2 linked regions of the Pseudosulfitobacter sp. DSM 107133 genome follow. The protein of the gene in region 2 interacts with the protein of the main gene of each other region in a pairwise test. Links are inferred from orthologs where the notes say so. Each region holds a gene or a part of one and is shown on either strand. Other genes may lie near its edges.

Region 1 (12,172 bases), 2.1 Mb from region 2 along the record:
TCGAGGTCGCCGAAGCGCCTGACCCCGCGCAGCCGCGCCAGTCGTTGCTGACGCTGGTGGGGCAGCTGCCGTCGGGTGCATCCGAGGTGGTGGTGGCCTGGCCAAAGGGGCAGGGGTCGCTGGTGTTGCGCCAGCAGGGCGTCGATGATCCGTTCACCGGTTATGTGGAAAGCGGCGCGGACAGCGGTGCAATTGCCCTGTCAGGTGGCGGTGCGCTGACCGGTTGGGGCACTTTCGCGGGCTATATCCCCGTGGGGTTCGATCACATTCTGCCGCAGGGGCTAGACCATATCCTGTTTGTGCTGGGGCTGTTCCTGCTGAGCACTGCATGGCGGCCTTTGCTGTTGCAGATCAGTGCCTTCACCGTGGCGCATACGGTCACGCTGGCGCTGGGGGCGCTGGGGATCGTCAGCATACCGGGCAGCATTGTCGAGCCGCTGATTGCCGCCAGCATCGTTTACGTTGCGGTCGAGAATATATTCTGGCGCAAGCTGTCGCCGTGGCGGCCCTTTGTGATCTTCGGCTTTGGCCTGTTGCACGGGCTGGGGTTTGCCTCGGTGCTGGGCGAATTTGGTCTGCCTGCGGATCAGTTCATTCCGGCGTTGCTGGGGTTCAACGTGGGCGTCGAGGTGGGACAGCTGACTGTGGTGGCGCTGGCGGCGATCATCGTTGCACTGTCCGTCGCGGCGGCCCGTTCGGTCGAGCTGGACGGAGACGAGATCTTTGTGCAGGAGCGGGATGTGATGTTCCGCGCCATCTCGATCACGGGATCACTGGTGATCGCGCTGATCGGCGCGTGGTGGGTGGTCGAGCGGGTGTTCTTGTAACACCCGCCGCCTGTCGGTTTTTACATATCGGCCAACAGGGCCGTCAGGGCGGCCGAAGGGTCGTCCTGACCCCAGATTTCCGCACCAATGCCGAAAAAGTCGGTGAACGGAGCAAGGGCCGCGATTTGTGCGCGGTCCAGGTTGCCCTCGGCTATGACAGGGATTTCAATGACTTCGGACCACCACTGGAACAGCTCTGCCTCGGCAAAGCTGTCATCGTCGGGCGTCTTGCCCTGCACCGGACCAAAGGCGATGTAATCCGCACCCGCTTCGCCCGCCGACAGCCCGTCGTGGCGCGATCCGCCGCAGAAGGCGCCGACGATGGCATCGGGGCCCAGCACCTTGCGCGCATCTCGCACCGATCCGGGGATCGTCAGGTGCACCCCGTCCAGTCCCAGCCGTTCGGCCAGCGGCACGTTGTCGGTGATCACCAGTGCCACATCGCGCGCATCGGTCACCGCACGCAGCGCATCGGCGGCGCGGGACAGGCGGTCTTCGTCTTTGGTGTCCAGCGCCAGCCGCACACAGGCGATGGCATGGGCGTCCAGAACCCGCGCCAGCGTGTCGGGAAACTGCGACAGTTCCAGCTCGGGCGGGCTGATAAGGTAAAGTTGCGGCTGCTGCTCGGTCTCGGCCATGATCGTCTGATCCTTTGTCGTCACTGGCAGCGCAGATAGCGGATCGTGCGGGGAAAGGAAACACGCGCGTGCATGTGTCGGGGGGCTTTTCCACCGGCGCGGGGCTGTGTATGGGGGCGGCATGAGCGATATTCCTTTCTTTGTGCTGGTGCGCCCGCAGATGGGCGAAAACATCGGGTCCGCCGCGCGGGCGATGTGGAACTTTGGTCTGGACCGGATGCGCATCGTCGCACCCCGCGATGGCTGGCCGAACCAATCGGCTGTGGCGTTGGCCTCGGGGGCGGGGCGGTTGCTGGACGAGGCGCAGCTGTCGCCGGATCTGCCGGATGCTTTGGCCGACTGCACCTATGTCTATGCCACCACCGCGCGGGCGCGCGATTTGACCAAGCCGGTGCTGTCGCCCGAAGCGGCGATGCGTGATGCCGCTGACCGGATTTCACAGGGCCAGAAGGTCGCCGTGATGTTCGGCCCGGAACGCGCAGGGCTGGAGAACGAGGACATCGCGCGGGCCAATGCGATCATATCGGTGCCGGTGAACCCGAAATTCGCCTCGCTCAATCTGGCGCAATGCGTGTTGCTGGTGGGATACGAGTGGATGCGCGCCAGCGGCGAGGTTGTGCACCGCAGCGACGAGATGGCGGGCACCGACTGGGCGCAGGGCGTCGAGGTCGAGCATCTGGCCGTGCACTACGAGGATGCGCTGGACGAGGCGGGCTTTTTCTTTCCCGAACACAAGTCGGCCAGCATGCGCACCAACCTGCGCAACATGTGGAGCCGGATGCCGCTGACCCGCGCCGATGTGCAGATGTTGCATGGGGTGATGCGGCAGATGGTCCGATGGGCGCAAAAGCGGCCCTGATGGGGCATGATGGTTCTGGACCATCGCGCGGCGCGGCCCTAGGTTGCGCGTCAAAGACGAGGACCAGACAATGAGCGGCAAACGTAGCATTTTCGAAGAGGTCGCAAGCCCCGAGGCGGCGGCCAAAACCGCACCGGCCACTGGTGTGATCGACCGTGGACGGCGCGGCGCGCGGCGGGGCATCCGCATCTGGCTGATGGTGCTGTTTGCGCTGGTCTTTGTGATGATCGCCGTGGGCGGGCTGACGCGGCTGACCGACAGCGGATTGTCGATCACCGAGTGGAAACCCTTCACCGGCGCGATGCCGCCGCTGACGCAGGCTCATTGGGAAGAGGAATTTGCCAAATATCAGGCCATTGACCAGTTCCGCATCATGAACCAGTGGATGGATCTGGCTGATTTCAAAGCGATTTACTGGTGGGAATGGGGCCATCGCCAGCTGGGCCGTGTGATCGGGCTGGTCTGGGCCTTGGGCTTTGCCTATTTTGCCGTGCGCCGTCAGGTGCCGGTGGGCTGGAGCAAACGTCTGTGGCTGGTGGGGCTGCTGGGCGGCGCGCAGGGCGCGATTGGCTGGTGGATGGTGTCCAGCGGTGTAACGCAAGGCGAGGGCGCGACCAGTGTTGCCAGCTACCGGCTGGCCACCCATCTGGGGCTGGCGTTCATTATCCTGGGCGTGCTGACGTGGTACATATTACAGTTGGGCCGCACCGAACGCGACCTGATGCAAACGCGCCGCAGCAAAGAGGCCAGGCTGTTCGGCCTGTCCACCGGATTGCTGCATTTCGCGTTCCTGCAAATCCTGATCGGCGCGCTGGTCGCGGGCATTGACGCAGGCCGCAGCTATACCGACTGGCCGATGATGGGCGGGCAATGGTTCCCGCCCAATGCGTTTCCGGTCGAGCCGATGTGGCGCAACATCTTTGAAAGCCCCGGACTGGTGCAGTTCATTCACCGTATCACCGGCTATCTGCTGGCGGTCTTTGGCGTTGTGGTCTGGCTGCGCGGACGGCGCAGCGCGCACCGGCGCACGCGGTTTGCGTTCAACGCTGTCTTTGCCGCGCTGGCTTTGCAGATCGCCCTTGGCATCACCACCGTGCTGTATGGCGCGCCGTGGCAGGTGGCGATCCTGCATCAATGTCTGGCCGTGGTCCTGTGGGTCTTGATCCTGCGGGCGCGGTTCCTCACTGCTTACCCTATCCAATCCTCAATTCGTGAAGGCTGATCTTATATGACCCTCTATGACGCGCTGATGGCTTACGACCGTGATACACAGGCTTTGGCCCAGGTGGCGGGGCGTCTGGGGTGGGATCAGGAAACCATGATGCCACGCGGTGCCGCAGACCAGCGCGGCGAGGAAATGGCGGCGATGGAATCCGTGCTGCACGCGCGCCGTACCGCGCCGCAGGTGGGCGACTGGCTGGACGGGATCGACGACAGCACGCTGGACGCGGTGGGACAGGCGCAGATGCGCCATATCCGGCGTAGCCATGCCCGCGCGACCAAGGTGCCCGCTGCATTGGCCAGCAAACTGGCGCGGCTGACGTCGGTTGCCCAAGGCAAGTGGGCCGAAGCGCGCGCCGAGGATGATTTTGCCGCCTTTGCGCCGGTGCTAGACGAAGTTGTGGCGCTGAAGCGCGAAGAGGGCGCGGCGCTTGCTGCTGGCGGCGATCTGTATGACGCGATGCTGCAAGACTATGAACCCGGCACCACCGGAGCCGAGCTTGAGGCGATGTTTTCGGCCATGCGACCGGTTCTGGCAGAGCTGCGTGCCGCCGTGCTGGAGGCGGAAAAACCTGCCAGCCTGACCGGCACATTTGACGAAGCGGCGCAGATGAAGCTGAGCCGCCAGCTGGCGCGCACCTTTGGTTATGACATGCAGCGGGGCCGCGTCGACAAGGCGGTGCATCCGTTCAGCTCGGGCAGCGGCAACGATGTGCGCATTACTACGCGCACCAACCCGACCGACCCGTTCAATTGCTTTTATTCGACCATCCACGAGGTCGGCCACGCCACCTATGAGCAGAACATCGACCAGGCCTATCTGCTGACACCGCTGGGGCAGGGCGTGTCGATGGGCGTGCACGAAAGCCAAAGCCGCATTTACGAGAACCAGATCGGCCGCAGCCGCGCCTTTACCGGCTGGTTGTTCGGGCAGATGAAGGACACCTTTGGCGATTTTGGCATTGCCGACGAAGATGCGTTTTATGCCTGTGTGAACAGCGTCAACAACGGATATATCCGCACCGAGGCCGACGAAGTGCAATACAACCTTCATGTTCTGTTGCGCTTTGATCTGGAACGCGCGCTGATGTCGGGTGATCTGGCGGTTGCCGATCTGGAAGCCGCATGGAACGACCGGTTCAAGGCCGACTTTGGCTATGCTGTCGACAAGGCCAGCAACGGTGTGTTGCAGGATGTGCACTGGTCGGTGGGCCTGTTTGGATACTTCCCGACCTATTCGCTGGGCAATGTCTATGCGGGCTGCCTGCACCAGACGCTGCGCACCGCTGTGCCGGATCTGGATGACCATCTGGCGCAGGGCAACACCGCACCTGCCACTGACTGGCTGCGTGACAATGTGCAGGTCAATGGTGGGTTGTACGATCCGCGTGTGACCATCACAATGGCAAGCGGAATCGAGCCGACAGAGCTGCCGCTGATAGCCTATCTCAAGGAAAAATTTTCAGGCATCTATAACCTGTAGTATTTTGGTTTCAGTTGCGTTTGATTTGCACTGCATGATGTTTGTCAAAAGCCTTTTCGCATTGCAAATTGCACGCAAATCTATCAAATTCGGCAAAGGTAAGGCCGCAGGGTCCGACCTGCGCAGTTTTGGCTATGGAACAGATGCAATCTTCTGTGTGTTAGTCTAGTAAGAGAGAATTAACGAATCAAATGGAGGTTCATATGAAGAAGTTCATTTCAGCAGTCGCATTGAGCGCACTGATGGCGGGCTCGGCGATGGCGCAAGGCGTAGTGCGTCAGGTTGAAGTCGATGGCGCAACAGGTAACCCCGAATACCCCGTCTACGTGCTGGGTTCGAACGGTGTTAATTACATGTGCAAAGCAGACACCTTTGTGGATGATGGCGTTGTGAAACGTCTGTGCATCCGTGACGACGACGATGGTGCGGTTCTGTCGGCTGGGGATCTTGGCCCAGTTGCTGCCGGTGCTGGCGCATTGGTTCTGATCGCTCTGGCTGCGGGTGGCGGCAACGACTCGACAACAACTTCGACTTCGGCTTCGGACTAAGTCATAAGTATTTCCGCGCGGAAGCGCGGCCCGAAATAGAAAATGGCGGCTCTGTAAAGAGCCGCCATTTTGCGTTTTGACTGGTGTGGCCGACGCCGGATCAGCTGTCGCTGTCCGGCGTTTCACCTGCATCTTCGATAGCCGCAGTTGCGTCATCACCCTGATCGGCAATCCAGGCAACGCTGACAACTTCTTCGTTCTTGCCTGTGTTGAACACCCGCACACCGCCTGCACTGCGCGAGCGGAAGCTGATGCCTTCGACCGGCACGCGGATCGACTGGCCTTTGGATGTGGCCAGCATGATCTGGTCATCCATCTCGACCGGGAACGAGGCCACGATCTCGCCGCCGCGCATCGCCTTGTCCATCGCTGTAACACCCAGGCCACCACGTCCACGCACGGGGTAGTCGTGGCTGGAGCTCAGCTTGCCTGCGCCGTTCGCGGTGATGGTCAGGATCAGGTTTTCAGCCGCCGACATCTCGACATAACGTTCGTTCGAGAAGTTCGGATCGGCGGGGGCTTCTTCCTCGTCGCTATCCTCATCCGCCAGACCGGCCATGGCGCGACGCATCTTCAGATAGGCGGTGCGTTCTTCGGATGTGGCATCAAAGTGGCGGATGATCGACATGGACACCACGGATTCCTTGGCACCCAGTTTGATCCCGCGCACCCCGACCGAAGCGCGTGAGTTGAACACCCGCACGTCTGTTGCAGGGAAGCGGATGGCGCGGCCCGAGTTGCTGATCAGCATGACATCGTCGTCGTTCGACGCAATCCGCGCATTGATCAGCGTGGTGCCTTCATGCTCGCCCTCGAACTTCATCGCGATCTTGCCGTTGCGCATGACGTTGGTGAAATCCGACAGCTTGTTGCGGCGCACGGTGCCGGCCGAGGTGGCAAAGACCACCTGCAAGTCGTCCCAGTCGGCCTCGTCACGGTCCACCGGCATGATCGCCGCAACCGAGACTCCGGCCGGGATCGGCAGGATGTTGACGATTGCCTTGCCCTTGGAGGTGCGGCCCCCCTGAGGCAGGCGCCATGTCTTGAGCTTGTAGGACATGCCATCGGTGGTGAAGAACAGCAGCTGCGTATGGGTGTTGGCCACAAAGAGGGTGGTGATGACATCCTCTTCCTTGGTTTGCATCCCCGACACACCTTTGCCACCGCGTTTCTGGCTGCGGAAATCGGCAAGCGGCGTGCGTTTGATATAGCCGCCCGAGGTGACGGTCACGACCATGTCCTCGCGGGCGATCAGATCTTCGTCGTCCATGTCGCCGGACCAGTCCACAATCTCGGTGCGGCGGGGCACGGCGAACTGGTCTTTGACCTCGGCCAGCTCGTCCGAGATGATGCGCATGATCTTTTCGCGGCTGCTCAGGATTTCAAGGTATTCCTTGATCTTGCGGGCCAGCTCTTCCAACTCGTCGGTGACTTCCTTGACGCCGATCTGGGTCAGACGCTGCAAGCGCAGTTCCAGGATCGCGCGCGCCTGCGCTTCGGAGAGGTTATAGGTGCCGTCGTCGTTGGCGGTGTGGGTCGGATCGTCGATCAGCGCGATATAGGGCAGGATCGATTCCGCAGGCCACCGCCGCGTCATCAGCTTTTCACGCGCCTCGGCGGCGTCGGCCGACGACCGGATCGTTGCCACGACTTCGTCGATGTTGGTGACCGCAACCGCCAGACCACACAGGATGTGGCTGCGTTCGCGGGCCTTGCGCAGCAGGAAGGCCGTGCGGCGGGCCACCACGTCTTCGCGGAAATCAATGAAGTACGTCAGGAATTTGCGCAGGGTCAGCTGTTCGGGGCGGCCACCGTTCAGGGCCAGCATGTTGCAGCCGAAATAGGTTTGCATCGGAGTGAAGCGGAACAGCTGGTTCATCACCACTTCGGCGGTTGCATCACGCTTGAGCTCGATCACCACGCGCACACCGTTGCGGTCGGATTCATCCTGAACATGGGCGATGCCATCGATCTTTTTCTCGCGCACTTGTTCGGCGATTTTTTCGATCATCGTCGACTTGTTCACCTGATAGCAAATCTCGTCGATGATGATGGCAAAGCGGTCCTTGCGGATTTCTTCGACACGGGTCTTGGCGCGCATGATGACGCTGCCACGCCCCTCAAGATAGGCTTTGCGCGCGCCCGAACGGCCCAGCATGATGCCGCCCGTCGGGAAATCGGGGCCGGGGATATAGTCGATCAGCTCTTCCGAGGTCAGATCGGGGTTTTCAATCAGCGCCTGACAGGCGTCGATCACCTCGCCCAGATTGTGCGGCGGAATGTTGGTGGCCATGCCGACGGCGATACCACCGGCGCCATTCACCAGCATGTTGGGAAAACGGGCGGGCAGGACCGTGGGTTCGCGTTCTTTACCGTCGTAGTTGTCGATAAAGTTTACGGTTTCCTTGTCCAGATCGCTGGTCATGTAGGACGCGACCTTGTCCAGGCGGGATTCTGTGTAGCGCATCGCCGCAGCACTGTCGCCGTCCATCGAGCCAAAGTTACCCTGACCGTCGATCAAGGGCAGCGACATCGAGAAATCCTGCGCCATGCGCACCAGCGCGTCATAAATCGCGCTGTCGCCGTGCGGGTGATACGAACCCATGACGTCGCCCACCGATTTGGCGGACTTGCGATAGGTCTTGTCGTGCGTGATGCCTTTTTCGTACATCGAATAGATGATGCGGCGGTGAACCGGTTTCAGCCCGTCGCGCAGATCGGGGATTGCGCGGCTGACGATGACCGACATGGCATAATCCAGATAGGATGTGCGCATCTCGTGTTCGATGGTGACCGAGGGCCCGGAGAAAACGGGACGCTCTGGCGGCATTTCATCATTGTTCTCAGGTGTTTCTGGCGTGTCGTTCACTTGGCTGCCCGTCTTTTTCTGAGTGTCTATATGTTGTGAGCAACCCTATCAGAAGCGGTATATGAGGTGCAATGGCAGGCGTCTCTGTGACATTGGCAGCACAGCGGGTAGAGTGCCAACACATTGTTTTTATTGAAAATTAATCTGGCTGTGGCAGGATGAAAGAAAAGCAGCATGAAAGGTGCGCAAAATGCAGGTCTCGGAAACGGAAATGATGCTGAAGGGATACGGGCTGACCACGGCTGAATTCTTCTATCACATGCCCGATTATGCCCATGTGCTGAACAGCTATACATGGCAGGACTACGACACCGCCCCCGACCATCCGCGGCTGTTCGAATTTGTCGAATTCTGGCAGCGCGAGATCGAGGGGCCGCTACATTCGGTGCGTTTTACCCATCGCAAGCTGATTGCGCCGGGGGAATGGCGCAACCAGGTCGGTGAATTCCGAATTCATTGAACCGGATCAGAATCCGATGTGTTCCTTGAAGCTGTCCACCGCATTGTTCCAGCGCGACAGAATGCGTTCGAACGTATAGCGCGACATGCCGTCAACACCAGCGACGGCATGTTCGATCACGGCAAGGCCCTCATTGTTTTCATAGGCTTTGCCGAGATAGAAGTCGCGGTTCCAGTCGTGCAGAGTGCGCATAGATACGTTGCCTGAGGTTTGAAAGCTGGCCCGGAACTGGATATCGCGGCAATTGCGTCCGTCGTCGCAGCCGTAAAAATTGATATCGACCTTGGTGCCTTCCATCTCGGTCTTGATCTGCGGATCACCGTAGCTGTCAGTGACGATTTCAGTGGGATAGCCGGACTCGCCCAGCAATTTTGTCAACGTTTCAGGGTTCGACGCGCTGACGGACTGGGCCGATGACACTTGCGCCGAGGCCAGAACAAGAGCGGTTGCGGCGCTGGCAATATATGATTTCATATCCGGTTTCCTTTTGATCAGGGCCCCAGTCTCGCCAGCGTAACTGTCTATGTCAAATGAAGAAACCCGTCACGCAGAGCAGCTTGCGCCGCCCAGCACACAGAATTTCGCGCAGTGCGGGTGGTTCAGCGCGACGGGGCCTTCGGCCTGTTGCAAAGTGGTGCCCAGTTCGAATGCAGGGCTATAGGGCAGCAGGGTACAGGCCAGCACCGCAGGGCTGTCAGCGCCCTTGCGTTTGACCACCATGCGCGATGAGGAACACATGACCGCATCGGGGGACTTGTTCAGAATGCCCCAGCAGGCCGTGGTAATTTCGGGGACGTCAACCCGTTCGTCCATTTCAGGAAAAAGCACAGTCATTCCAGGGTTGTATGCGTCAATGTCAAAGTCGTGTCTGGCAAAGAAAGCGGCATATCCGGCGCGCGATTGGGTTTCGTCCTCTTCAAAGATCGAGCGCCCGGCAACCGCCATGCGAAAGCCGTTGTCGCGCAACCATTCCATGCCTTTCAGCGTATTGGCAAAACTGCCCGCGCCGCGTTCGGCGTCATGCAGGCTGGCGCGGTGGTGATCGACGGAAATGCGCAGGGTCAGCTTGCCGGGAAAGCGCGCATTCAGCTGTACCAATCCGTCCTGCATCCGTTTGCGCATCATCGGACGCATCGCGTTGGTCAATATCAACACATCATAGCCGCGTTCCAGCGCGGCCTGCGCCATGTCGATCATCTGGGGGTTCATGAACGGTTCGCCGCCGGTAAAGGCAATCTCGTGCACACCCCAATTGCGGTCGGCCAGCTGGTCCAGGTAATCGCGCACGTCATCAGCCGTGATATAGACCAATGCATCATTGGTCGGGCTGCTTTCGATATAGCAGTTCACGCATTCGATGTTGCACAGGGTGCCGGTGTTGAACCACAGCGTTTCGGGGTGGGTCAGCGCGACGGTTGCGCGTTCCTCGCCCTTGGCTGTGCGCTGTGGGTCTTGAAATTTGCCCGCGTTGCCCTGTGATTGAGCATCTGCAATGTCTTTCATTCCGGCGCACCCTCTGGTCTTTGCCTCTGTTTCTTTTGTGGTAGGGTAACCGAAAAGGCGTGAATAGCCGAAGCACTTGGCCTGACACTATTGTGATCGGGGCGGGTTTAGGGCATGTTTGCGCTAACATATCATGAAACAAGGGCCTACAGCATGGTTTCGCGCGTTATTCCGGTCGATCCTTTTGATCTGGTCATCTTCGGGGGCACGGGTGATCTGGCCCGTCGTAAAATCCTGCCGGGCTTGTTCCGGCGCTTCTGTTCGGGGCAAATGCCCGATGATGCGCGCGTTATCGGGGCCGCACGGTCCGAGATGACGCGGGAAGAATATCGCGCCTTTGTTGCCGAAGCGATTCGTGAATTTGGTGGTGGCAAGTCCTGCGAGAACGGCACGCTTGAGGCGTTCCAGACGCGGCTGGAATATGTCACGGTCGATGCCAAGGGGGACGATGGCTGGGCCGAGATGGTCAAGCTGATGGACGGGCGCGACGTGGTGCGGGCCTTTTACTTTTCGGTTGCACCCGGTCTGTTCGGCGATCTGGCGTCGCGCCTGCATCATTGGAAGCTGACCAATGACCAGACGCGGATTGTGGTCGAAAAACCCTTTGGCCGTGATCTGGCCACGGCCAAGGCGCTGAACGCCTCGCTGGCCGCGCATTTCGACGAAAGCCAGATTTACCGTATCGACCACTATCTGGGCAAGGAGACCGTGCAAAACCTGATGGCGGTGCGCTTTGGCAATATGCTGTTCGAACCGCTGTGGAACTCCCAATACGTCGATCACATCCAGATCACCGTGGCGGAAACCGTCGGAGTCGGGGGCAGGGGCGATTATTATGACCGTTCGGGTGCGATGCGCGACATGGTGCAGAACCACCTGATGCAGCTTTTGTGTCTGATCGCCATGGAACCGCCCAGCAAGTTCGACCCCGACGCGGTGCGGGACGAAAAGCTGAAAGTGATCCGGGCGCTTGATCCGGTTGCACCGCACCATGTGGTGCGCGGCCAATACGAAGCCAGCGAGGAGGGCCCCAGCTATCGCGAAGCTGTGGAAGACCCGCGTTCGCGCACCGAAAGCTATGTGGCAATGAAGGTCGGTATTTCAAACTGGCGGTGGGCGGGCACGCCGTTCTATCTGCGCACCGGCAAACGTCTGGTGGCGCGTTCCAGCGAGATTTCGGTGGTGTTCAAAGAGCTGAACCATTCAATCTTTGGCGAAAAGCAGGACCACCGCAACACCCTGTCGATCCGGCTGCAACCCAACGAAGGCATCACGCTGAATGTAACCATCAAAGAGCCGGGACCGGGCGGGATGCGGCTGGTTGATGTGCCCTTGGACATGACCTTTGCCGAAGCGCTTGGCGAGGACGCCGAAGAGACGCCTGACGCCTACGAACGGCTGATCATGGATGTGATCCGTGGCAACCAGACCCTGTTCATGCGCGGCGACGAGGTCGAGGCGGCATGGGCTTGGACCGACCCGATCATCGCAGGATGGGAGGCGCGCGGCGAAGTGCCCAAGCCCTATGAAAGCGGCAGTGCAGGCCCCGGTGATGCGGTGCAGATGCTGGCCCGCGACACCCGCGTCTGGCGCGAGGTAAAGCCATGATCTTACAAGAGTATCTTGACCGTGATTTGCTGGCGATGGAAGTGGCCAGAAAGATGGCGGGCGCTTTGGAAAACATCTTGTTGACCCATGATCGCGCCACTTTGGTGGTGCCGGGGGGGACAACTCCGGGCCCGATTTTCGACGTGCTGTCGGCGG
Region 2 (9,620 bases):
CGGTTGTCGAACGCCGCAACACCATTCCGATCCTTGCCAATGTGCTGATCGAGGCCGAAGGCGCTGACGTGATGTTCCGCGCCACCGATCTGGATATCGAAGTCGTGGACAAGGCCCCCGCACAAGTCGAGCGCGCTGGCGCCACCACCGTGTCGGCCACCACCTTGCATGAAATCGTGCGCAAACTGCCCGATGGCGCGCTGGTCACCCTGACCGCCGATGCCGCCGCAGGCCGCCTGACGGTTGAAGCGGGCCGGTCGAACTTTTCGCTGGCGACCCTGCCCAAGGAAGACTTCCCGGTCATGGCCTCGTCTGAGTATGCGTCGAATTTCTCGATTGACGCGGCCAAGCTGCGCCGTCTGTTCGACAAATCCAAATTCGCCATTTCGACCGAAGAGACGCGGTATTACCTGAACGGTGTCTACATGCACGTCGCCACCGGCGAAGACGGCAAAGTGCTGCGCTGTGTGGCCACAGACGGTCACCGCCTGGCACGGATCGACACCGACCTGCCCGCAGGGGCCGACGAGATGCCGGGCGTGATCGTGCCCCGCAAGACCGTGGGCGAACTGCGCAAGCTGCTGGACGATGACGAGATGAAAATTGCCGTTTCGGTCTCGGAAACCAAGGTGCGCTTTGCCACGCCGGAGATCACACTGACATCCAAGGTGATCGACGGGACCTTCCCCGACTACACCCGCGTTATTCCACAGGGCAATACCCGCAAACTGGAAGTGGACGCCAGCGACTTTGCCCGCGCCGTGGACCGTGTGGCGACCGTGTCGTCCGAGCGTTCGCGCGCGGTCAAGCTGCAACTGGACGAAGACCGGCTGATCCTTTCGGTCAACGCGCCCGACAGCGGTGCCGCCGAAGAAGAACTGGCCGTGTCGTACAATGACGAGCGGCTGGAAATCGGGTTCAACGCCAAATACCTGCTGGAGATTGCCAGTCAGGTGGACCGCGAAAACGCCGTGTTCATGTTCAACTCGTCGGGCGATCCGACCTTGATGCGTGAAGGCAATGACATGTCGGCGGTCTACGTCGTCATGCCGATGCGCGTTTAAGAGTTTTCTTGCCTCCGGCGGGGATATTTAAGGCCAAAAGAAAGGGACAGTTGTGAAGCTGTCCCTTTCTGCATTGACGATTTCGCATTTCAGATCGCACCGGATGGCGCGGATCGCTGTGGATCCGCGCCCCGTGGCGCTGTTTGGCCCCAATGGCGCGGGCAAGACCAACATTCTTGAGGCGGTGTCGCTGTTTTCGCCCGGTCGCGGTTTGCGCCGGTCCAGCGCCGAGGACATGACCCGCAGGCCCGAGGCGCTGGGGTGGAAGATCAGCGGCGTGCTGACCTCGCTGCGGCAGGTGCACGAGATCGACATCGTCTCCGAGGCCGGCGGCGCGCGTCAGGTGCGGATTGACGGTAAGGCAGCCGCGCAAGTGGCGCTGGGACGGGTGGCACGGGTGCTGTGGCTGATCCCCGCGATGGACCGGCTGTGGATCGAGGGCGCGGAAGGGCGTCGGCGGTTCCTGGACCGGATGACGCTGAGTTTCGAACCCGGCCATGCCGATCTGTCACTGGCCTATGAAAAGGCGATGCGCGAACGCAACCGGCTGTTGAAAGACATGGTGCGTGATCCGGCGTGGTACGGCGCGCTTGAGGCACAGATGGCGCAGGCTGGGGCGGCGATCCATGCCAACCGGCTGACCACGCTGGCCCAGCTGCACAGCGCCCAGCAGGATGCGCAGACGGCCTTTCCCACCGCCGACCTTGAGCTGGTACATGCGGATGCGCCCCTGCCCCCCTCCGAGGATGATCTGCGCACGGCGCTGGCCGAGGGGCGCAAACGCGATCTGGCTGCAGGGCGCACGCTGATCGGGCCGCACCGCGCCGATCTGATCGGCACCTATGCGGCCAAGGATGTGCCCGCCCGCGACTGTTCCACCGGAGAGCAAAAGGCGCTGTTGGTGTCGCTGATCCTTGCCAATGCACGGGCGCTGGCCCAAAGCTTTGGCGCGCCGCCGCTGTTGCTGCTGGACGAGGTTGCGGCCCATCTGGACGCGGACAGGCGCGCGGCGCTGTACGACGAAATTGTTGCCCTGGGCGCACAGGCCTGGATGACAGGCACCGACCGCAACCTGTTCGACGCATTGGGCGCACGGGCGCAGTATTTGCATGTGACCGAGGCAGAGGGCGCTTCAAAAGTAGAGGCCGTGACATGACGCTGAACTGGTCTGATCTGTTGCTGTATTGCGGCGCTTTGCTGATCCTGTTCCTGACGCCGGGGCCGGTCTGGCTGGCGTTGATGGCGCGCGGTTTGTCGGGCGGCTTTCGCGCGGCCTGGCCGCTGGCACTGGGCGTGGCGATTGGCGACATCGTCTGGCCGCTGGTCGCGGTGCTGGGGATTGCGTGGATCCTGTCCGTGTTCGACACCTTCATGCTGGTGTTGCGCTGGGTGGCCTGCGGTGTGTTCATCGTGATGGGCGCGATGCTGATCCGCCACGCAGGCGCCGCCATCAGCGCAGACAACCGCCTGACCCGCCCCGGCATGATGGCCGGATTTCTGGCCGGAATCCTTGCCATTCTGGGCAACCCCAAGGCGGTGTTGTTCTATATGGGCGTGCTGCCCGGCTTTTTCGATCTGCGTGCAATAACCTGGATCGACGTCGCGCTGATCATCGGCGCTTCGGTTTTGATACCGCTTGTTGGCAACCTGACGATGGCTGCATTTGTGGGACGTGTGCGCAGCTTTGTCACGACTTCGGGGGCGCTGCGGCGGATCAATATCGGGGCCGGTGTGCTGCTGATTCTCGTGGGCCTTGTACTCCCCTTTGTGTGACCCAGAAACTTGTCTCGATCGCGTGACATCCCCGTACAAAAACCCTATAAAATAACAAAAAATATAGGGTGAAACGGCATGTCCGAAAACGAGCAGGCGCCACAAGAGTATGGCGCGGATTCCATCAAGGTTCTCAAAGGCTTGGATGCTGTCCGCAAACGGCCTGGCATGTACATCGGTGACACCGACGACGGGTCGGGTCTGCACCACATGGTCTACGAGGTCGTGGACAACGGCATTGACGAGGCGCTGGCAGGTCATGCCGATGCTGTCAGCGTCACGATCCACGAGGATTCCTCGGTTTCGGTCAGCGACAACGGGCGCGGCATTCCGGTCGGCATCCACGAAGAAGAAGGCGTATCCGCCGCCGAGGTCATCATGACCCAGCTGCACGCGGGCGGCAAATTCGACAGCAACAGCTACAAGGTTTCGGGCGGCTTGCACGGCGTGGGCGTTTCTGTTGTAAACGCGCTGAGCGACTGGCTGGAGCTGCGCATCTGGCGCGAGGGCAAAGAGCACATCGCGCGGTTCGAGCGCGGCGACACGGTCAAGCATCTTGAGGTTGTCGGCCCCTCGGACGGCAAGACCGGCACCGAGGTGCGGTTCCTGGCATCAACCACCACCTTTTCGAACCTCGAATACCATTTTGACACACTGGAAAAGCGGCTGCGCGAACTGGCGTTCCTGAATTCGGGCGTCCGTATCATTCTGACCGACGAACGGCCCGCAGAGCACCTGCGCTCGGAACTGTTCTACGAAGGCGGCGTGCGCGAGTTCGTGAAATATCTCGACCGGTCGAAATCCTCGATCATGGCCGAGCCGATCTTTATCAGCGGCGAACGCGACGACATCGGTGTCGAGGTCGCGATGTGGTGGAACGACAGCTATCACGAAAACGTCCTGCCCTTTACCAACAACATCCCCCAGCGCGATGGCGGCACCCACATGGCGGGCTTTCGTGGCGCACTGACGCGGACGATCAACAACTATGCGCAGTCCAGCGGGATTGCGAAAAAGGAAAAGGTGTCGTTCACCGGCGACGACGCACGCGAAGGTCTGACCTGTGTGCTGTCGGTCAAGGTGCCCGATCCGAAATTCTCCTCGCAAACCAAGGACAAGCTGGTCAGCTCGGAAGTGCGCCCCGCTGTCGAGGGTCTGGTGAACGAAAAACTGGCCGAATGGTTCGAAGAAAACCCGCTGCAAGCCAAGGTGATTGTCGGCAAGATCATCGAAGCCGCCGTCGCCCGCGAGGCCGCCCGCAAGGCGCGTGACCTGACACGGCGCAAAAGCGCGATGGACGTGAACTTTTTGGCTGGCAAACTTAAGGATTGTTCGGAAAAAGACCCGTCCAAGACCGAAGTTTTCCTGGTCGAGGGTGACAGCGCCGGAGGTTCGGCCCAGACAGGCCGTGACCGCCAGACACAGGCGATTTTGCCGCTAAAGGGTAAAATCCTGAACGTGGAACGCGCACGCTTTGACCGGATGCTGGGCAGTCAGGAAATCGGCAACCTTGTGATGGCTCTGGGCACCGGCATTGGCCGCGACGAATTCAACATCGACAAGCTGCGCTACCACAAGATCGTCATCATGACCGATGCGGACGTGGACGGGGCGCACATTCGTACCCTGTTGCTGACGTTCTTCTATCGCCAGATGCCCGAGCTGATCGAACGCGGATATCTGTATATCGCGCAACCGCCGCTGTACAAAGTGTCGCGCGGCAAATCGGAAGTGTACCTGAAAGATCAGGCCGCGATGGAAGACTATCTGATCAATCAGGGCATTGACGGTGCCATGCTGCGACAGGGCAACGGCGAGGAAATCAGCGGCGCCGATCTGGCCCGTGTGGTCGACCACGCCCGCCAGATGCGCCGCGTTCTGGAAGCCTTTCCAACGCATTACCCGCGTCACATTCTGGAACAGGCTGCGATTGCCGGTGCCTTTGCCGAGGGCGCGGTTGAACGCGACCTGCAAGGTGTGGCCGACAAGGTGGCCGACCGGCTGAACCTGATCGCGCTGGAATACGAAAAAGGCTGGCAGGGGCGCATCACGCAGGACCACGGCGTGCGGCTGGCCCGCATTCTGCGCGGCGTCGAAGAGGTGCGCACGCTGGATGGCCGCATCCTGCGCGGTGGCGAAGCCCGCAAGACCGGCACGTTCACCCAGCATTTGCAGGATGTCTACAACCTGCCCGCACAGCTGGTGCGCAAGGACCGCAGCCAGATGATCTATGGGCCGATGAACCTGCTGGATGCCATTCTGACAGAAGGTGAAAAGGGCCTGTCGCTGCAACGCTACAAAGGTCTGGGCGAAATGAACCCCGACCAGCTGTGGGAAACCACGCTGGACCCCGATGCACGCACCCTGCTGCAAGTGCGCGTCGAGGATATGGCCGAGGCAGACAACCTGTTCACCAAGCTGATGGGCGACGTGGTCGAACCGCGCCGCGAATTCATCCAGCAAAACGCGCTGAATGTGGAAAATCTGGACTTCTGATTGAACCTGTAGGGGCCGATTTGGCCCCTACTTCCCCACAATCCCCCGCGCCGAGCCTGCGATCAGGCGGGCAGCGTCGGTCAGGGGGCCGACGGGCGGCAGGGCCGAGCGGCAGCAGAAGTAGCGTGGCTGCCAGACCGGATCGAACTTGGATTTGAACCTGCGCAAACCCTCGAAGCTATAGAAGCGGTCGCCGTGGCTGTAGACCAGGCTGCCGAACCGCGCCCACAGGGTTGCGCCCCGTCGCCCGGACAGGCCGGCAAAGGGCACCATGCCAAGGCTGAAGCTTTCGCGACCCTCAGCCTTCAGTTGCAGCATCAGCTCGGTAAACAGAAACTCCATCGTGGCAGATGGCGCGTCGGCACGGTGGCGCATCATGTCAACGGCGCTGCTGCGGGGGGCTTCCATCAGGTTGCCAAAGGCGCAAATCTCGCCGTTCAGACGCACCAGCGCAATGCGGGTGCGGTTCAGCCAGGCCTCATCAAAGCGCCCCACCGAGAACCGTTTTTCGCGCGCGGCATGCTGGGCCATCCAGTCGTCAGATATGCTTTGCAGCGTGGCGATCAGTTCGGGCGCGTGCGGGGGCGAAACGATTTCCACACTCAGCCCGTCGCGTTGCGCGCGGTTCCAGCTGGCGCGCAGCTTCTTGCGTTCGGGGCCTTCCAGCGAGAAATCGGGCAAGGGCACCACGGCCTCCTCACCCATTTTGTGCAGGGTCAGGCCCATGTCGATGGCCTGTTCGGTAAAGGCGGCCGAAGTTTCATAAAACACAGGTCGCGCGCCGGCAGCGCGGGCCGCATCGTGAAACGCCCATGACAGGTCTTCGACATCCTCTTGCGCGCCAACCGGTCCCCCCATGACAATCCACGAACCGCCCTTGATCCCGTAGGACAGCACGGATTGCTGTGCGGGGCCAAACATCAACATCTTGTCCCCGGTCAGCGCGATTACATCCGATCCGGTGCCATAGGTGTTGATGATCCTCTGCGCGGCCTCGAATGCAGCGGCATCGGGCAGCGGTGCCTTGACCCGCGCCACGCGAAAACCGGAATACAGCAAAGCCGCGCTCAGGATCACACCGGCGGTCAGAGCCGCCCGCCATGCGGCCACCGCCGGGCCATCGCCTGCAACCTGCCACCACATCAAATCTCGCGCCGCGTCGTCTGTATGAACCAGATACCAAAGCAGGCCCAGCGAAGTCAGCGTAGACAGGGTGAACACCAGCCAGCGCACCGACAGCACCCCCTGCGTCAGCCGTGCACGCCGGTAGAATTCGCGTCGGCAGGGCCACAGGATCAACGCCATCATCGCAAGAACCATCACCCGGTCCAGATCCTGCGTTTTGAGTGCGGCAACCACAACTCCGACCAGCAACGCCACCAGAACCGCCCAATAGGCCAGCCTGGAGCGGCGAAACACCGACACAGACAGCACCGCCAGCAACGACCCGATAATCGAAGACACCAGCGGCCCGCCTTCGACCATGGTCAGGGGCAGCAGGGTTTCCAGCTCTTCGGCGCGGCCTGTGGGGTTGGGGATCAGTCCCGCAAACATCATGAACAATCCCGAGGCCAGCACCAGAAACCCCGTCGCCATGGGAATCAGCGACCGGCCCGCCAACACCATCGGCGCAAGTCCCGGAATGGTCGGCAGCCGCGAACCTGCGGCGCTCCAGACCTCGGTCAGTGACAACAACAGCAGCGCCAGAACAAAGGGCAGCAGGAAATAGATCAGCCGGAACAACAACAGTGCGGTCACCGCATCGTTCACCGGAACCGTCGCGGGCAGGGCCGCGATGACCACGCTTTCAAACACCCCGATTCCGCCGGGCACATGGCTGGCCACGCCCACCATCGTCGCCACGGCAAAGACCGCCAGCATGTTGGCAAAGGGCAGCGCACCCGTGGGCAGCAACAGGTGCAGAACCAGCGCGGCCATGACCATATCAACGCCGGTGATCGCCAGTTGGCGCAGCAGGTCCCTGCCCCGCGGCGCCGATAGCTTGAACCCCCCCCAGCTGAACGTTCCGCCCCATTGCGAAATGACGCCCAGCGCGATCACCGACACCACAAGCAAACCGATGGCAATCAGCCGCAGCGTTTCGGGGGCAATGTTCACCAGCACCTGCAACGCTGCGGGATGCACCGCCACCGCGCCCAGACCGATCAGTGTCGACCCGATCCCGAAAGACATCGCCGCAAAGGTGGAAATCGCAGCCACATCATAGGCATCCAACCCCAAAGCCGAATATATGCGATAGCGCACGGCACCACCCGACACGAGGCTGAGCCCGATGGTGTTGCCCAGCGCATACCCCAGAAACCCGCCCAGCGCGATGGAACTGGCAGGCGCGGTTTTCCCGATATAGCGCAACGCGGACCAGTCATAGCCGATCAGCGCGATATACCCCACCGCCGTTGCCGCCAGCGCACCGGCTATCAGATGTGGCGGTGTTGCACGCAGTTGCGCCAGCACCACGCGCATGTCGAGCGGTGCCAGCAAATGATACAGCGCATAAACACCGCCAATGAACAGCACGCCGGTCAGGATCAGCGGAGCATGCTGGCGCAACAGCCTGCGCGCGCGGCTGCCCGTCTCGCGATCCGTCATATCGGTGCCTTTGTTATCCTGGCTCATATCTCGATCTGCTTTTCTGATCCGGGGTCGATTGCACGCTATATAGCCGGACACACAGCCGTTCGCAGGTCCTAAATGCGCAGTTTGTAATTGCGGGATGTCGGCACGCTCCCGCTTTGGGGGAAAATTGTAAAAATTTTTCCTTTGTAGCGGCACCGATAGACCGTAGGATTCCCACCAAGGCCGGAATTTGCGGCCAAGTCCAAGGTGGGAGATTGAATATGGGCAAACGTGACGACCTGATCGCGCAATACGCGGATGATCTGAAAAACAAATGCGGTATGACGCCGGATATGGACCTGTTGACCAAGGTCACCATCGGCTGTGGACCGGCGATTTACAACGCCGATGCCTCTACGGTCGCTGCAACACAGCCAGCCGAGCTGGAAACCGTCAAAGAGAATTTCCTGATCAAAAAGCTGGGGCTGGCAGATGGTCCGCAGCTGATGGAAGCGATCAACAGCGTGCTTGCCACCTATGGCCAGTCCGAGCGCAACAAATACCGCGCCGTGGTCTATTACATGCTGACCAAACATTTTGGCAAAGACAGCGTTTACGGCTGATTGCCCTTGTCAGAGACTGTTTCAGGCCCGCATCACGCGGGCCTTTTGTATTCAGGTGAACAGGGTCAACACGACGCCGATGATGGCGCAACCAAAGGTGGCATAGCCGCCGTCAATCAGCGTCAACTTGAACGGTCGCCCCGGATAGGCGTTGTTGATCATGATCCACGGGCTGATGAAAAACAGTCCCACACCCAGACCGGACACCAGCCCCTTGGCCAGCGTATCAATGCCCGACAGGGCGAAGATATGGCGCATCATGCCCGCGACCAAGACCATCGCAATGGCCGACAGGATGAACGGCAAGGCCGAGCCGTTGCCCTCGGGTTTGCCATCCGGCCCCGCTTTGATGCCAACGGCGGCCATCCACGGTTTGGAAAGCGCCATGTACCACACCGCACCAAAAATCCACGCCGCAGCGCCCGCGACAATTACAGAAAGAACACCCATCCAGAACTCCTTTGTTCCCTGCCGGTCATCTCGCAGAAAGCATAGCCCTCAGGGATCAATTCCGGCAAGCCCGCAGACGATCTGCCATTCTTCATCCGTGACCGGCTGTACCGACAGCCGCGAATTGCGCACCAGCATCATGTCGTCCAGACGGCCATCGGCCTTGATCATATCCAGCGTTACCGGCGTTTTCACGGATTTAACCGCCTTAATGTCCACGCATTCCCAACGGGCGTCGTCGGTGCTGCTGTCGGGGTGTGCTTCGGCAATCACTTCGACCACGCCCACCACAGCCTTTTCGGTTCGCGAGTGATAAAAGAACCCCAGATCGCCCAACCTCATCTCGCGCATGAAATTGCGCGCCTGATAGTTGCGCACGCCGTCCCATTCCTCGCCCGCAGCGCCCTTGGCCTGCTGGTCGTCCCAGCCCCAGGTGGATGGCTCCGATTTGAAAAGCCAGTAGGCCATCAACCGATAACCTTTTTCCATTCGATCAGCTTGACGTCGGCGAACAGACCGGCCTGCGCATAAGGATCGTTGTCGGCCCAAAGCTGCGCATCTGCCATGCTGTCCACGGACAGGATCACCAGCGATCCGGCCATCTCGCCATTGCCGTCCAAAAGCGGGCCGGCCTGCG

What was found.
Region 1: the proteins of gyrB (region 2) and gyrA interact in binary tests that used the Escherichia coli proteins (3 or more experiments, as listed by UniProt). The link is inferred for Pseudosulfitobacter sp. DSM 107133 from one-to-one orthologs.

What each region holds. Positions count from the first base shown.
Region 1 is NZ_CP085154.1:2,131,603-2,143,774, reverse strand. Bases 5,477-8,750 are described here. They hold gyrA (DNA gyrase subunit A), read right to left. Parts: upstream 8,446-8,750; coding sequence 5,677-8,445; downstream 5,477-5,676. Other genes in these bases: DSM107133_RS10520 (usg protein), read left to right, coding at 8,636-8,750; DSM107133_RS10530 (hypothetical protein), read left to right, coding at 5,477-5,576. Outside these bases: DSM107133_RS10555 (HupE/UreJ family protein), read left to right, coding at 1-827; DSM107133_RS10550 (thiamine phosphate synthase), read right to left, coding at 848-1,465; DSM107133_RS10545 (RNA methyltransferase), read left to right, coding at 1,587-2,324; ctaA (heme A synthase), read left to right, coding at 2,395-3,546; DSM107133_RS10535 (carboxypeptidase M32), read left to right, coding at 3,553-5,028; more of DSM107133_RS10530, read left to right, coding at 5,232-5,476; more of DSM107133_RS10520, read left to right, coding at 8,751-8,905; DSM107133_RS10515 (YbjN domain-containing protein), read right to left, coding at 8,912-9,379; DSM107133_RS10510 (radical SAM protein), read right to left, coding at 9,449-10,408; zwf (glucose-6-phosphate dehydrogenase), read left to right, coding at 10,562-12,016; pgl (6-phosphogluconolactonase), read left to right, coding at 12,013-12,172. UniProt on the Escherichia coli protein: A type II topoisomerase that negatively supercoils closed circular double-stranded (ds) DNA in an ATP-dependent manner to maintain chromosomes in an underwound state.
Region 2 is NZ_CP085154.1:1,588-11,207, forward strand. Bases 2,567-5,624 are described here. They hold gyrB (DNA topoisomerase (ATP-hydrolyzing) subunit B), read left to right. Parts: upstream 2,567-2,915; coding sequence 2,916-5,333; downstream 5,334-5,624. Other genes in these bases: DSM107133_RS00020 (LysE family translocator), read left to right, coding at 2,567-2,837; mprF (bifunctional lysylphosphatidylglycerol flippase/synthetase MprF), read right to left, coding at 5,361-5,624. Outside these bases: dnaN (DNA polymerase III subunit beta), read left to right, coding at 1-1,064; DNA replication/repair protein RecF, read left to right, coding at 1,117-2,220; more of DSM107133_RS00020, read left to right, coding at 2,217-2,566; more of mprF, read right to left, coding at 5,625-7,970; DSM107133_RS00035 (DUF2853 family protein), read left to right, coding at 8,192-8,533; DSM107133_RS00040 (DUF1761 domain-containing protein), read right to left, coding at 8,585-8,983; DSM107133_RS00045 (EVE domain-containing protein), read right to left, coding at 9,032-9,451; DSM107133_RS00050 (YciI family protein), read right to left, coding at 9,451-9,620. UniProt on the Escherichia coli protein: DNA gyrase negatively supercoils closed circular double-stranded DNA in an ATP-dependent manner to maintain chromosomes in an underwound state.